DNA from 2 places in the Mesorhizobium sp. WSM3873 genome. Region 1 is predicted to be linked to the other one. Evidence: predicted binding sites of a transcription regulator. Region 1 holds the regulator's gene; the other holds the start of a gene.

Region 1 (7,633 bases):
ATTTTTCGTCACGCCGGCCGGTGAAGAAATATGCCGCGGCAATCGCGCTTATCTCGATTGCCGCCTATCTCGTCATCTCCGGCGTGGTGGTAGCCGCCGAGCGAAGCTTCATCATGCTGGCCGTCATGCTGGTCGCCGTGCTTTTCGACCGGGCGGCGCTGACGATGCGCAATTTGGCGATCTCGGCCATCGCCGTCATTCTGGTGTCGCCGCATGAAGTGGTTGGCCCGAGCTTTCAGATGTCGTTCGCGGCAACCGCCGCTCTTGTCGGCGCCTATGCCGGCTGGTCCGACTACCGCGCCGGCAAGGTGAGAGCGCCGCCGGCAAAGCGTTCGTTCCTGCGGTTCATGTCGCATAAACTGGCAGTCGGAGCAGGTGGCGCCGCAATGACGTCGATCATTGCCGGAAGTGCCACAGCGCTGTTTGCCATCTGGCATTTCCAGCGCGTCTCGCCGCTCAGCCTGCTGGCCAATCTCGCGATCATGCCGATCGTCACGGTCGTGATGTTTCTCGCCGTCGCCAGCGCGGTCATGATGCCGTTCGGCTTCGACGGGCCCTTCCTCTATTTGATGGGCAAGGGCCTGACGGCGATGATCGCGATCTCGGCGTGGCTTTCGGAGTGGTCGCCGGTCGATGCCGTGGGCCTGATCTCGATCCATTCGGTGCTGCTGGCGACGATCGCGCTCGTCATCGCCACGATGGCGACTACCTGGCTGAGGCTGGCCGCAATTCCTTTGGCAGTCGCGGCCGTCATGATCATCCCGCAGGTGCGCACGCCGGACCTGCTGATCTCGGAGGACGCGCATCTGGTGGCGATGCCGATCGGCGGCGGCGAACTCGCCGTCAATCGTGCCCGCTCCAACGAGTTCACCACCGATAACTGGAAACGCGCGCTCAAGGCCGAAACGATCGTGCCGCCGGAGACATTCGCCAAGGGCACGCTGGACATAGCCGATCCCGTCGACTTGCCGCCTGGATCGCCTTTTTACTGCACGGGCGATCTCTGCATTGGCCGGCATCCATCGGGCGCGATCGTCGCGCTCGCCGAGAACCGCGAAGCTTCCCGACCTGCCTGCGACTTTGCAGACCTCATCGTCATCAACGACGCCACGGCCTACAATCCCTGCCGCGATCCACGTATCCTCGTCGTCACCAAGCGGCAGCTCGCGCGCGACGGCAGTGCCGCCGTCTTCTTCGATCCGCAATCGGCGACGGCGCGAGCATCCATTCAATACGCCGTCGAAAAACCGTACCGCCCTTGGCACGAACAGCGGCGCTACTCGCGTGAGGCGAGGGGGTTAGCGCCTTACAAGAAGCCCGAGAAGCCGGAAGCCAAGCCGCAGCCCCCTCAGTAGCGGCGGATGAGCCCCACGAGCTTGCCTTGAACCTTGACGCGATCAGGACCAAAGATGCGGGTCTCATAGGCCGGATTGGCAGCCTCGAGCGCGATGGAGGCGCCCTTGCGGCGGAAGCGCTTCAGCGTCGCCTCCTCGTCGTCGACCAGCGCCACGACGATCTCCCCGGGGCTCGCAGTGCTGGCGTTGCGGATGATGACCGTATCACCATCGAAGATGCCGGCCTCGATCATCGAGTCGCCTTTGACCTCGAGCGCGTAGTGCTCGCCGCCCGCGATCATGTCCGGCGGCACTGTGATCGAATGCGTCTGGTGCTGGATGGCGTCGATCGGCACGCCGGCGGCAATGCGACCCATCACCGGGATGGAGACGGCTGAAACGGCGTCGTCGTCATTGCTGGGCGTCGGCGTGCGGGCGGGCGCCGCGGGTTTGATCTGGCGGCCGAGATTGCCTTGGCCGCCCTGGATGACGCTCGGCGAGAATTTCTTCGCCGCATTGAGGCCGGGCGCGATCGAGTCAGGTAGGCGCAGCACTTCAAGGGCACGCGCCCGGTTCGGAAGCCGGCGAATGAAACCGCGCTCCTCCAGCGCCGTAATCAGGCGGTGGATGCCCGATTTCGAGGCAAGGTCGAGCGCTTCCTTCATCTCGTCGAAAGACGGCGGAATGCCGCTTTCCTTGAGCCGTTCATGGATGAACATCAGCAGTTCATGTTGTTTGCGCGTCAGCATGGCGGCCCCCATGGGTTCTGAAACCAGAATCAGAAAAACAAACCCAGAACAAACACTATCTGTTCCAGTTGTGTTCCGCAACCGTTTAAAGTTTAGTGAATGTGTTGACGTTTTGTTCAGCGTAACATCAGAACGCTGCATTCCTCGCCGGCTTGAGCCGCCGGTGCGAAGGGTTGGCGCACGATCAGGCCATTGGCATCGGCGAGCATCCTCAACATCGAGGAATCCTGGATGCCGAACGGTGTTGCGATCAACGCCCCCGCATCTTCGCGGACCACGGCGCGCACATAGTCCTGCCTGAGATCGTTGGCGTGCATTGCGACGCCTAACCGGGCCGTGCGGATTTCCTGCCGGCAGGACCGGCCGCCCAGCCGCGCCAGAAGCGGCTTCAGGAACAGCTGCGAGCAGACCAGGCTTGCGACCGGATTGCCGGGCAGGCCGATGCAGCGAATGTCGCCGAGCCGGCCAAACATCAGCGGCTTGCCGGGACGCATGGCGATCTTCCAGAAGTCGAGCTGCATGCCTTCGCCGGTCAGCACGTCATGGATCAAGTCGTGGTCGCCGACGGAGGCGCCGCCAAGCGTGACGATGACGTCGGCGCCGGCCTTGACCGCCTTCTTGACCAGGGCCGCGATCGCGTCCTTGCGGTCGGCGGCGATGCCGAGGTCGAGCGCGCGCGCGCCGACCGACTGGGCTGTAGCTATGACGCCATAGGCATTCGACGAGATGATCTGGTCGGGGCCGAGCGCGCTGCCCGGCGGCAGCAATTCGTCGCCGGTGGCGATGATGGCGAGCAGCGGCTGCCGCACCACGTTGAGACTCGGATGGTTGGCCGATGCCGCCAGCGAAAGCGCCGCCGGATCGAGCTGGCGGCCTTTTTCGAGGAGCAGGTCGCCCTCGCAGAAGTCGAGGCCGCGGCGACGGACGTTTCGTCCCTCCACGGTCGGCTCGGTCACTTCGATGCCGCCGCCGCCGAGATCGCGGACATTCTCCTGGATAACGATGGTATCGGCGCCTTCGGGGAGCGGCGCGCCGGTGAAGATGCGCACGGCCTCGCCCTTGCCGACAGAGCCGGTGAAGCCACGCCCGGCGGGGGCCATGCCGATCACGGAGAGCCGGGCCGGCGCCGAGGCTACGTCGGCGGCCCTTACGGCGTAGCCGTCCATCGCCGACGCATTGAAGGGCGGCTGGGTGCGCAGAGCCACCACGGGGTCGGCCAGCACCCGGCCGGACGCGTCGGCCAGCGGCACGCTTTCGCCTGGCAGCGCGGTCGCGCCGTCCAACAGGCGTTGGAGCGCGTCGGCGACCGGAAGCAAAGCCATGCTAAGGACCTACCTTGTAGTCGCCCGACTTGCCGCCGGTTTTCTCGACCAGCCTGATGCCGGAAATCGCCATGCCTCGGTCCGCTGCCTTGGCCATGTCGTAGATGGTGAGGCAGGCGACCGACGCCGCGGTCAGCGCCTCCATTTCCACCCCGGTCTTGCCGGTAACCCTGGCAAGCGCGCTGACCCTCAGGCCGGGAAGCGCGTGGTCGGGCTCGATCTCGACGGACACCTTGGTGAGAAGGAGGGGATGGCAAAGCGGGATGAGCTCATGCGTCTTCTTGGCCGCCATGATGCCGGCGATGCGCGCCGTGCCCAGCACGTCGCCTTTCTTGGCGTCGCCGGCCAGGATCATCTCCAGCGTTTCCGGCTGCATGGTGACATACCCTTCGGCGATGGCCGTGCGCGTTGTCTCGGCCTTGCCGCCGACATCGACCATGTTGGCTTCGCCCTTGGCGCCGAGATGCGTAAGCGCGGGCATCGTCAAACGGCCTCGGCCGGCGCCTTGCCCGTCAGCAGAAGGGCGGTCGCGGCGGCCACGTCGGCCTGCCGCATCAGGCTTTCGCCGACGAGGAAGGTGCCGATCTTGCTCTTTTCCAGCCGCCGGCAGTCCTGATGGGTGAAGATGCCGCTCTCGCTGACCAGCAGCCGGTCGTCCGGGACCATGGCGGCAAGCCGCTCGGAAACGTCGAGGCTGGTTTCGAAGGTTCTCAAATCGCGGTTGTTGATGCCGATCAGCCGCGACGAGAGGCGAAGCGCGCGTTCCATCTCCTGTTCGTCATGCACCTCGACCAGCGCGTCCATGCCGAGATCGAAGGCCGTGGCTTCCAATTCACTGGCCAAGACGTCGTCGACGCTCGCCATGATGATGAGGATCGCGTCCGCGCCCCAGGCGCGGGCTTCATGAACCTGATACGGGTCGAAGAGGAAATCCTTGCGCAGGGCGGGCAGGCTAACGGCGGCGCGCGCCGCGGTCAGAAAGCCGGGCGCGCCCTGGAAGGACGGTGCGTCGGTCAGCACCGAAAGACAGGCAGCACCGCCTTGCTGGTAGGCCCTGGCGAGCGCCGGCGGGTCGAAGTCGGCGCGGATCAAGCCCCTGGAAGGGCTGGCCTTCTTGATCTCCGCAATCAGCGCGAAGCCGCCGGCCTTCCGCTTGGCCTCAAGCGCCGCAAGGAAGCTGCGCGGGGGTTCCGCATCCTTGGCCTTCGCCTTGACCTCGGCAAGCGGCGCGCTGAGCTTCGCGGCGGCGATCTCATCGCGCTTGTAGGCTTCGATCTTGCGCAGGATATCGGACAAAATTCTAACCGTTCGAAATCTCGATGAGCTTGTCGAGCACCGCCAGCGCCCGGCCGCTGTCGATGGCCTGCGCTGCTGCCTCGATGCCATCGCCGAGCGTCGTTGCCTTGCCGGCCACCACCAGCCCGGCGCCGGCATTCATCAGCACGGTATCGCGATAAGCGCCGGCAGCGCCGCCCAGCATATCGCGCAATGCCCTGGCGTTGTAGGCCGCTTCGCCGCCGCGGAGGTCTTCCTTGTTATGCCGCTTCAGTCCGACCGCTTCCGGAGTGAGGGTAAACGTGCGGATCTCGCCGCCGGCGAGCTCTGCGACCTGCGTCTCGCCCGTGGTGGTGATCTCGTCATAACCGTCGCCGTGCACGATCCAGGCATGATCGGTACCCAGCGCCTTCAGCGTCTCAGCCACCGGCATGATCCATTCGGGCAGGAAGACGCCAACCATCTGCCGGCCGACGCCGGCTGGATTCGACAGCGGCCCGAGCAGGTTGAAGATAGTGCGCGTGCCGAGCTCGCCCCGGACAGGACCGACATGCTTCATCGCCGGATGATGCGCTGGCGCGAACATGAAGCCGACGCCGGCTTCCTGGATGCAGCGGCCGATCGTCTCCGGTGCGATGTCGACTTTGACGCCTAGCGCCATCAGCACATCCGCCGCGCCGGTTAGCGAGGACAGGCCGCGATTGCCGTGCTTGGCCACCGGGACACCCGCGGCGGCGATGACGAATGCCGATCCGGTCGAAATGTTGACCGAATGCGAATTGTCGCCGCCGGTGCCGACGATGTCGATGGCGCCGCGCGGGGCTTCCACGCGGAGCATCTTGGCGCGCATCGTGGCGACCGCGCCGGAGATCTCGCTCACGGCTTCGCCGCGCACGCGCAACGCCATCAGGAAGCCACCGATCTGCCCCGGCGTCGCGTCGCCCGACATAATGATGTCGAAGGCCTCGCGCGCTTCCTCGAAGGAGAGCGCGGTGCCGGTCGCGACCTTGGCAATATATGTCTTAAGCGCGCTCATCGTGTCTGTGCTTGGGAAACGGCGGCCGGATCGATACGAACGTCATATTGCGACTGCAGCTGCGCCACCAGCTGATCGAGCAGGTCGTCGGATATGCCAGCGCTGAAAGATTTCTGCGCGTCTTCCGGGACAGAGCTGCCATCGGCACCGGCAGGTTCGAAGACTTCGGCAACCTTGAACAGGATCTGACCGTCGCCGGTGGGCGAGGGGATCAGGCCCGTGCCGCCTTCGCCGACGCCGAACATGGCCGCCGCGCCCTCCTTGCCGAAATCGGCATCGTCGGCTTCGCGCTTCAGGCCGCGCTTGGTCTGCTTCTCGAGCTTCAGCTCGCCCGCGATCACGTCGAGCGTCGCACCGGCCTTGAGGCGCTTTTCCAACTCCCCGGCCTTGGCGGTGAGCCGCTTGTCGGTCTCGGCCGCGGTCCAGTCGGCCACCACCTTCTGGCGAACCTCCTCCAGCGTGCGGTCGCGCGCCGGCGTGATCGACTGGACTTCATAGAAAACGAAGCCGTTGGCGGCAGTGGTCAGGCCTTCATTCTCGGTGTTCGGCTCGGCCTCGAAGACGGCCTTGATGAGGTCCGCCGATTGCGGCAGGTCGTTGACGATCGTGCCGTCCGGCCGCTGGCCGGTGCGGTCGATGGCGTCGATGGTGACGACCTTGAGCTTTAGCTTGTCGGCCGCCTGGGCAAGCGAGGCACCGGAAGCGCGGGTGTCCTCGTAGCTGTCGTGGACGTCGAGCAGGACGCGGCTTGCCTCGCCGAGCGCAAGATCCTTGCGGATCTGGTCGGACACTTCCGAAAGCGGCTTCACCACCTGCGGCTTGATCTCGGTGACGCGCAAGAGCACCGGGCCGAAGGCGCCCTGAACCACCGGGCTGACCTCATTGACGTTGAGCGAGAAGGCTGCGTCGGCCACCGCCTTGTCGGCGATCTTGTCCTTTGCCAGCGTGCCGAGCACGGTGTCGGCCTGCGTCTTGCCCTCGGCGGTGACGATCTTGTCGAAGGTGGCGCCGGTCTTCAGGGAGTCAAATGCCGCCTTGGCCGCGTCCGGCGTCTTGAACACCAGCTGTTCGATGGTGCGCATTTCGGGTGTCGTATAGCGCGCCTTGTTCTTGTTGTAGTCGTCAGCGACCTGCTGATCGGTCACCGCCGTCGGGTCCATGATGTCCTGCGGCTCAAGCCGGATATAGGAGAATTTGCGGTATTCCGGCGCCGCGTAGTTCTTCTTGTTGGCTTCGAAATAGGTTTTCAGCGCGCTGTCGGACGGCGCCTCGATCGGCTGGACGAGTGTCTTCGGCAGGACGAGATAGTCGATCGTGCGGTCCTCGCCGCGATAGAGCGCGACCGCCTTCAGGAAGGTCTGCGGCGCCTTGAGGCCGTCGGAAATCGCCTCGACGATCTGCTGGCGGACCGCCACCTGCGAGCGATTCTTCAGATAGTCCTCGGGCCGCATGCCGATCTGGCTCAGCAAATATTCGAAGGTCCTGCGGTCGAACTGGCCGCCTGGACCCTTGAAGGCCGGATCCTCGCGCGTCAGCTCGGCCAGCCGGTCCTTGGAAAGGCCAAGCCCGAGCTTGCGAGCCTGCTCGTCGAGAACGGCGCCGGAGACGAGCTGCGCCAGAACCTGGTTGTCGAGGCCGAGCAGCTTAGCCTGTTCATGCGTGATGCGCTGGCCATATTGCTGCGACAGCAGGTTGATCTGGCGATCGTAGGCGAGGCGGTATTCGTTGATCGAAACCGTGGTGCCGCCGGCGGTAATCACCGAATGATGGCCAGCCAAGCTTCCCGACAGGCGCCCGGAAATACCCCAGACGGCAAAGCTCACCACCAGCAAGGACAGCAAAGCTTTCGCGACCCAGGTGCCCGCCGCGCTTCTCAAAATACCAAGCATGCCCACTTCCGATCTTTGCGCATTTTCG
Region 2 (7,633 bases), on a different contig from region 1:
CGCAACGATCGCATCACCCAGGATCTCGACCACGCCGCCAGGCTGAAGGGCGAGGCGGACGCTGCCGTTGCCGCCTATGAGCAGGAATTGGCGGAAGCCAAGGCCAACGCCAACAAGATCGGCCAGCAGGCGAGCGACGCCGCCAAGAGCGAAGCCGAAAGCACGCGCAAGAAGCTCGAGGCGGAACTCGAGAAGAAGCTCGGCGAGGCCGAGGCGAGCATCGCCTCGATCAAGGCCAAGGCGATGAAGGAAGTCGGCACGATCGCCGAGGACACCACGTCGGCCATCGTCGAGGCGCTGGTCGGCGGCAAGACCGACAAGGCCGAGATTTCGGCCGCGGTCAAATCCGCGACCCGGTGAGGAGGCCATCATGGACGCCACATCACTTGCCACGCTCTGGGCCACCATTGCCCTGATCATCTTCCTCGGCGCCGTCATCTATCTGAAGGTGCCGGGCATGCTCGCAAAGTCGCTCGATTCCCGCGCGGCCAAGATCAGCAGCGAGCTCGAGGAAGCGCGCCGCCTGCGCGAAGAGGCCCAGCAGCTGCTCGGCCAATACCAGCAGAAGCGCAAGGAAGCCGAGAAGGAGGCCGCCGACATCGTCGCCGCCGCCAAGCGCGAGGCCGAGCTCCTTGCTTCCGAGGCGCATAAGAAGACCGAGGACTACGTCGCCCGGCGCACGGCGCTTGCCGAGCAGAAGATCAGCCAGGCCGAGCGCGAAGCGATCGGCGAGGTGCGTGCCAGCGCCGTCGACATCGCCGTCGAGGCCGCCCGTGCGCTGCTTGCCGCCAAGGTCGACGCCAAGGCCGGCGCCGATTTGTTCAAGTCGGCGCTGCAGGACGTGAAGGCCAAGCTGAACTGAGCGGCTCTGCCGTTGCTGACATGAAGCCGCCTGGGCAACCCGGCGGCTTTTTTGTTTTGGGCGCGAATAATCTCCCCTCTTGAGGGGGAGATGTCGCCGAAGGCGACAGAGGGGGTCGTTGCGCGTAGAGCTCAACCCCTTGTACGACCAAAGAGGGCGTCGGTGCTTCACGCGCGACGACCCTCTCCGCCAGCCGGCCATTTCCCCCCGACGGGGAAGATTAATCTATTCCCTCGAAGCTCTCTTCCGCTTCCGCCACCTCGACGCCGCCAAACCGGAACGGTGCGAACGACGCCCTGTGCAGTCGCGCCACCGGGCCATGCGCCTCGATCGCGGTCCGGTGGCGGACCGTCGCGTAGCCCATATGCATTTCGAAGCCGTAATGCTCATGATGGCCGCCGCAGCCGCACATCATGCGGTCGCGCATCACCTTGGCGACGATCGAGGCGGCGGCGATAGATTGCGAGCGCTGGTCGCCCTTGATCAGCGCGCGTCCCTCGCAGGTGAGCCCTGGCGGCACGTCGCGGCCGTCCGCCAGCGCCAGTTTGGGCGGCAGCGACAGTCCGGCGGCGGCGCGGCGCATGGCTTCCAGGCTGGCTTTCAGAATGTTGCTGTTGTCGATGCCTTCGGCGCTGATCGAGGCCATCGAGACGCTGAGCGCCGAGCCCAGGATTTTGAGGAACAGCGCCTCGCGCTGCAGATGGGTGAGGCGCTTGGAATCGTCGAGCCCTTCGGGAATGTTGGCCGGGTTGAGCACCACGGCCGCAGCCACCACCGGACCGGCAAGCGGCCCGCGGCCCGCCTCGTCCATCCCCGCTACCGGCCACAGCCCCTCGGCCATCGCTTTCGTTTCAATCGAAAAGTCGGGCTTCTCGACCATTTCGAAGAGAAGCGGAGAATCGGAACGCGCGCGAGCCATGGTGCGGCGAGGTTCGCATCGGCTCCGATTCTCCGCAAGTCCCTCCGGGTCGGATGGGGCGTCGGACCGGGAGGGCACCGTCTCACGGCCGGGGGACTGGGCCGGACGGGATTCTTGAGCAATTCCAGCAAAAGTGCGTAGCGGGCTTTCCGTACGAAGTTACATCAAAACAGAGGGTTAGCGGATCGCAATCCGCGCGCAAAACTCTGCCTCCCGAGTTGCCTTGGCGCCGGCCTTCGCGGCCGGCATTGTCTTCACAGCAGCATCAACTGCTCGACGACGCCGGAGCCTGCGACGAATTGGTCGGTCCGAAGCTGCCGCCGCTCGGCATTGAGTCCGAGCCGCTTGGCGGCGATCTCGAAGCGCCGGCCGATCTGCCAGGCATAGGGTCCGGCGCCCTTCATGCGCTTGCCCCATTCCGAATCGTAGTCCTTGCCGTCGCGCATCGAGCGGATCAGCGACATCACATGCCGGTAGCGATCCGGATAATGGCGCAAGAGCCAGTCCTTGAAGATCGGCGCCACCTCGAGCGGCAGACGCAGCACGACATAGCCTGCCTCCCTGGCGCCGGCGGCGCGCGCCGAATCGAGGATGCGCTCCATCTCCGGATCGGTGAGGCCGGGAATGATCGGCGCCACCATCACCGAGGCGGGGACGCCGGCATCCGAAAGCTGCCTTATCGCTTCCAGCCGCTTTGTCGGCGTCGAGCCGCGCGGCTCCATGGTTCTCGCCAGCATGCGGTCGAGCGTCGTCACCGACAGCGCCACCTTGGCGAGGCCGCGTTCGGCCATGCGCGACAGGATGTCGATATCGCGCGTCACCAGTGCCGACTTGGTGACGATGCCGACCGGATGGCCGCGCGCCTCCAGCACCTCCAGGATCTCGCGCATGATGCGGTATTGCTTTTCGATCGGCTGATAGGGATCGGTGTTGGTGCCGATGGCGATGGTGCGCGGCTGGTAGCCGGGCTTCGACAATTCCCTGTCCAGCATTCGCGCCGCATCCGGCTTGGCAAAGAGCTTGGATTCGAAATCGAGCCCCGGCGACAGGCCCATGAAGGAATGCGTCGGCCTGGCAAAGCAGTAGACGCAGCCATGCTCGCAGCCGCGATAGGGATTGATCGAACGATCGAAGGAAATGTCCGGCGACTCGTTGCGCGTGATGATGGTGCGCGGCTTCTCGACCTGCACCTCCGTCTTGAACGGCGGCAGTTCCTCCAGCGAGTTCCAGCCATCGTCGAACACATGCCGGCTGACCGGCTCGAAGCGGCCGGACGGATTGATGCCCGCGGAGCGTCCGCGATTGCGGTCCGGCCGCACGCGCATGCCGCTCTGTTCTATCATTGCATTTGCCATCTCGGCTCTGCCTGCTCCGAAAGCGGCAATGTCGGCGCGCACGATCTGTTCCATTTTCGCCCTCTCCCAGGGACTGTCGGCAGGCTGTCGAATCGCTCTGTTCATGAAACTATTCCTATTTTACCAATGAGAACAAAGCAAGAACTTTCTCGTTCAGAACGCGCAACTGGCGCAGCGCCGCGCTTTCCGCTATTCGGCTAAAATGCTCAGCGTCCTCATCGAAACCAGGAACGACGAAGAAGGCCTTGCCCGCACGCTGGCCTCGCTGATCGGCGGCGCGGTCGAGGGCGTGGTGCGCGACGTCATCGTCTGCGACACCGGCTCGACCGACCAGACGCATCGCGTCGCCGAGCATGCCGGCTGCCACCTTGTCGCCGGCGGCATCGCAACGGGCATCGGCCAGGCCAAGGGCGATTGGCTGCTGCTTCTGGAACCCGGCGCCCGGCTCGCCGAAGGCTGGATCGACGACGTCGTCGCTCACGCGGCGAGGCAGACGATGCCGGCGCGTTTTTCACGCGCCCGCGGCAATCGCACGCCGTTTCTGGTCCGGGTTTTTTCGGGCAACCGGGCTCTGGAGGAGGGGCTTGTCATCAGCAAGCTCCAGGCCACGGCGCTGGCGAAAAGCGCCCGCAGCGCCGAAGCCCTGGCGCGCGGCCTCGCCACCAGAAGGCTGAATGCCGAAATCTGGGTGGCGCCGCCGAAGTGAGCGCACGCCCTCCTCCTCTCCAGAAGGCGAGAAGATAGAAGAGGTCGCCAAACTTTTGCCGGCCCATTCTATTGTGCATTGCACAAAAAACTGCGGTGAATTAGCATCTGCTTGAAGCGGGACAATCGGGATTGGGTGACGATGAAGCGGCAGACGGCTGGCGCTTCGATGGACGCCATGCATACGAGGAACCCGATGAACCTTGGTACTCCAGACAATTCAGGCGCGGCCAACCTCGAGGCGATCGCCCGCAATGGCAGCCTGTTCAGGCGCATCGCCGTGCGCATCCCAACCTATCTGAAAGATCTACGCGAAAATCCGGCTTGGCTGCCGATGTTCGTGCTGGCGCGCACCATGCCGGGGCGCCGCATGCACTGGCTAGTCGCCAGACGCGTCCGCCCGCTCGACAATGCGGGAGAGACGATGTTTGCCGGCGTCGATCGCGAGGCGGTGGTCGCGGCGCTTCGCTCCGATGGACTGTTTTCGGGGTTCACGCTGCCGTCGGCGATCCATGAGGAGATCGCCGTTTTTGCGCAGCGCACGCCCTGTTTCGGCAATTTCGACCGCCGTCTCGAATTCATGCCGGGCGACCATGCCGAGGCGGAGAAGCGTTTCGGCCGCTCGCTGCTCAGCGGGCATTATTTCGAACGCATTCTCGATTGCCCGGCGGCGCTTGCCATCCAGCGGGATCCGCTGCTCCTCGAGGTCGCGCAGCACTATCTCGGCGGCCAGGCGAAACTGATCACGACGCGCGTGTGGTGGAGCTTTCCGACCGGCAAGGCCTCGGATGCCGACAAGAATCTCGCCTCGCTCGGCAAATACCATTTCGATCTCGACGATTGGCGGATGCTGAAATTCTTCTTCTATCTGGTGCCGGTCGACGCCGGCACCGGCCCGCATGTCTATGTCCGCGGCAGCCACAGGCGCCGCGCGCTCAAGCACCAGCTCACGCTTCTGGTCGGCCACCCCGCGGAAGACGTGCTGGACGTCTACGGTCCGGAAAGCCCTGTGACGCTGACGGGCGAGGCGGGCCTCGGCTTCGTCGAGGATCCGTTCGGCTTCCATATGGGAACGGTGCCGGCGCATACGCCGCGGCTGATGATGGAAATCGGCTTCGGCGTCTCGCGGCCGTCGCGCCGCCGCTTCCACGGCGAGCCGGTCATCCGCTGAGCCGGACGGGGCCGCTACTCCGGCTTGCCGCGGCGCCTGAGGTGCTCGTCCAGCCGCGGCATGATCTCGACGAAGTTGCAGGGCATGTGCCGGTAGTCAAGCTGCGCCTTGATGATGCCGTCCCAAGCATCCTTGCACGCGCCGGGCGAGCCCGGCAGCACGAAGATAAAGGTGGCGTTGACGACGCCGCCGGTCGCCCGGCTCTGGATCGTCGATGTGCCGATCTTGTCATAGGAAATCCGGTGGAAGACTTCCGAAAAGCCGTCCATGCGCTTTTCGAAAATCGGCTCCAGCGCTTCCGGCGTTACGTCGCGGCCGGTGAAGCCGGTGCCACCCGTGGTGATAACGACGTCCACCGTTTCATCCCTCGACCAGGCGAGCACTTTTTCGCGGATCTTCTCGCGGTCGTCGGTGACGATGTCGCGAGCCACCAGTATATGGCCAGCCTCTGCGATGCGGTCGGCCAATATCTGCCCGGATTTGTCCTCGGCCAGGCTGCGCGTGTCGGAAACGGTCAGCACCGCGATGCGCACCGGGATGAAGGGGCGGCTTTCGTTGGCCATCAGTCGGTCTCCATGCTGCGCGTCGCGGCCACGAACCAACCGGGATGGCGGCGGCGGATGTCGATCGCCGCGCGCTTGGCGACATTGCCAGTCTCGAACAGGCCGAAGCAGGTAGCGCCGGAGCCCGACATGCGGGCAAAGGCGGCTCCCACTTTTTTCAGCGCCTTGAGCGCATCGCCAATCGCCGGTTGGATGGCGCGAGCGGCAGGTTCGAGATCGTTCCGCGTCGTGTCCAGCCAATTGCGTATGCCGTGAAAATCGAGCCGGCCGGGCAGCGGCGGCAATGCCGCATTGTCAGGTCCGGAAAGTGCCTTGAATACTTCGGGTGTCGAAACGGCGACGCCCGGGTTGACGAGGACCAGCGCCAGCGCCGGAAACTCCGTCAGCGGCGACACTTCATCGCCAATGCCGCGCGCAATGAGCGGCCTTGCCTTGAGGCACATCGGCAGATCGGCGCCGAGCGTCAGCCCGATCCGCGCCAGCCCCGCCTCCCCGATGTCGAGCTTCCAGAGGCGCGAAAGGCCGTTGAGCGCCGCCGCCGCGTCGCTCGAGCCGCCGCCGACGCCGGAAGCGACCGGCAGGTTCTTCTCCAGCCGGATGGCGACTGGTGGCGTCTGTTGCGCGCCGGCTTCCCGCCGCAACGCGTCGCGAGCTTTGAGTACCAGATTGTCGCCATCGATTGGCACGCCGGCGGCGAAGGGGCCAGACACCGAAAACGCATCGTCTTGGGCCAGCTCGATCTCGAGCCGGTCGCCAAAGCGCGTGAACACGGCAAGGCTATCGAGCAGGTGGTAACCGTCCGCGCGCCGTCCGGTGACATGCAGCGCGAGGTTGATCTTGGCGGGCGCAAGCCATGTCCGGGACTTGGCCTCGGCCTCCAGAATGTCGGCTGCTGGCGAGATGGTGTTCAGTCCTTGGCCAGACGGTACTCGCCGGTCTTCGGATCCTTGACCAGCGTTCCCATCGTGCCGTTGGCCGCCTGCTTCTCGGTGCGCCGGATCTTGGCCGTCACGCGCTCGGCCTCGCGTACGAAAGCGCGATAACCGAAATAGGCGGCGGCGCCGACGACAACGAAGAAAATGATCTGCGGCATCTCACAACTCCTCCCGCGTTCTCGCGGCAAGGCCGGCCGGATGGGTCGGTCAAGCGGCCATGCTAGACGCAATCATGGCTTTTTCAAAGCCCGAAGCGCGCCCACAGCGCGCGCTCTTCCGCCGCATCGATGACGCCGCTGGCCGCGGCCGCGGCGATGTCCGGCGCCGAAAAACGCGATCCGAACAAGCCGAAACGGCCGAAAAGCCCGCGCGGCGCGGTGATCAGCCTGAGCTGCGTCTTTTCGCCGAAACGGGTCTTGAGCACGCTGCGCATGTCGCCCAGCGCATCGACGAGGCCGAGCTCGAGACCCTTTTTGGCGGTCCAGAACAGTCCGGTGAACAGATCCGGGTCGTCCTTGAGCTTGGTGCCGCGCCGTTCCTTGACGAGATCGATGAAGGTCTCGTGCACTTCGAGCTGCAAGGCTTTCAGCCGCTCGACGTCTTCCCTCTTTTCCGGCTTGAAGGGGTCGAGCACGGCCTTGTTCTGGCCCGCGGTGTGGACGCGCCGCTCGATGCCGATCTTCTTCATCAACTCCGGGAAGCCGAAGGAGGCGGAGACGACGCCGATCGAGCCAACGATCGAGGAAGGATCGGCGAATATCTCGTCACCGGCGATTGCGATCATGTAGCCGCCGGAGGCCGCCACATCCTCGACGAAGACGAGCACTCGTCTGTCCTTCTCTGCCGCCAGGTCGCGGATGCGCTTGAAGATCAGCCGCGACTGCACCGGCGAGCCGCCCGGCGAGTTGATCGAAATCGCAACCGCCGGCGCGTCGAAGCCGAACGCCTTCTCGATGAGCCCGGCCGTCGAGGCGAGCGACAGGCTTGGCCGGAACTGGCCGCCGCCGGGCATGATCGTGCCATGCAGCCGGATGACCGGAATGGTGACGACTGTCGAGCGCCAGGATTTCGGCAGCAGGCGGTTGAAGAAGCGTTTCACGAAAGCTTGTCTCCACAAGAGATG

What was found. The regulator LexA, encoded in region 1, represses DNA repair genes until DNA is damaged. The targets are predictions, from matches to a motif close to TGTTCNNNNTGTGTTCNG.
Region 2: a site for LexA is predicted at 3,265-3,282, ahead of A9K71_RS18790 (PA0069 family radical SAM protein). Genes of this name have one in related genera too.

Annotation. Positions count from the first base shown of each region.
Region 1 covers NZ_LYTM01000008.1:115,035-122,667, forward strand. Annotated here, with positions in the region: gene A9K71_RS07570 (ComEC/Rec2 family competence protein) at 1-1,355, shown strand, start outside; gene lexA (transcriptional repressor LexA) at 1,349-2,083, opposite strand; gene glp (gephyrin-like molybdotransferase Glp) at 2,200-3,405, opposite strand; gene moaC (cyclic pyranopterin monophosphate synthase MoaC) at 3,407-3,886, opposite strand; gene trpC (indole-3-glycerol phosphate synthase TrpC) at 3,889-4,704, opposite strand; gene trpD (anthranilate phosphoribosyltransferase) at 4,706-5,716, opposite strand; gene A9K71_RS07600 (peptidyl-prolyl cis-trans isomerase) at 5,713-7,605, opposite strand.
Region 2 covers NZ_LYTM01000029.1:21,750-29,382, reverse strand. Annotated here, with positions in the region: gene A9K71_RS18805 (F0F1 ATP synthase subunit B) at 1-360, shown strand, start outside; gene A9K71_RS18800 (F0F1 ATP synthase subunit B) at 371-862, shown strand; gene A9K71_RS18795 (ribonuclease HII) at 1,083-1,781, opposite strand; gene A9K71_RS18790 (PA0069 family radical SAM protein) at 2,036-3,190, opposite strand; gene A9K71_RS18785 (glycosyltransferase) at 3,339-3,842, shown strand; gene A9K71_RS18780 (hypothetical protein) at 4,038-5,012, shown strand; gene moaB (molybdenum cofactor biosynthesis protein B) at 5,027-5,575, opposite strand; gene A9K71_RS18770 (4-(cytidine 5'-diphospho)-2-C-methyl-D-erythritol kinase) at 5,575-6,456, opposite strand; gene A9K71_RS18765 (hypothetical protein) at 6,483-6,668, opposite strand; gene A9K71_RS18760 (S49 family peptidase) at 6,752-7,609, opposite strand.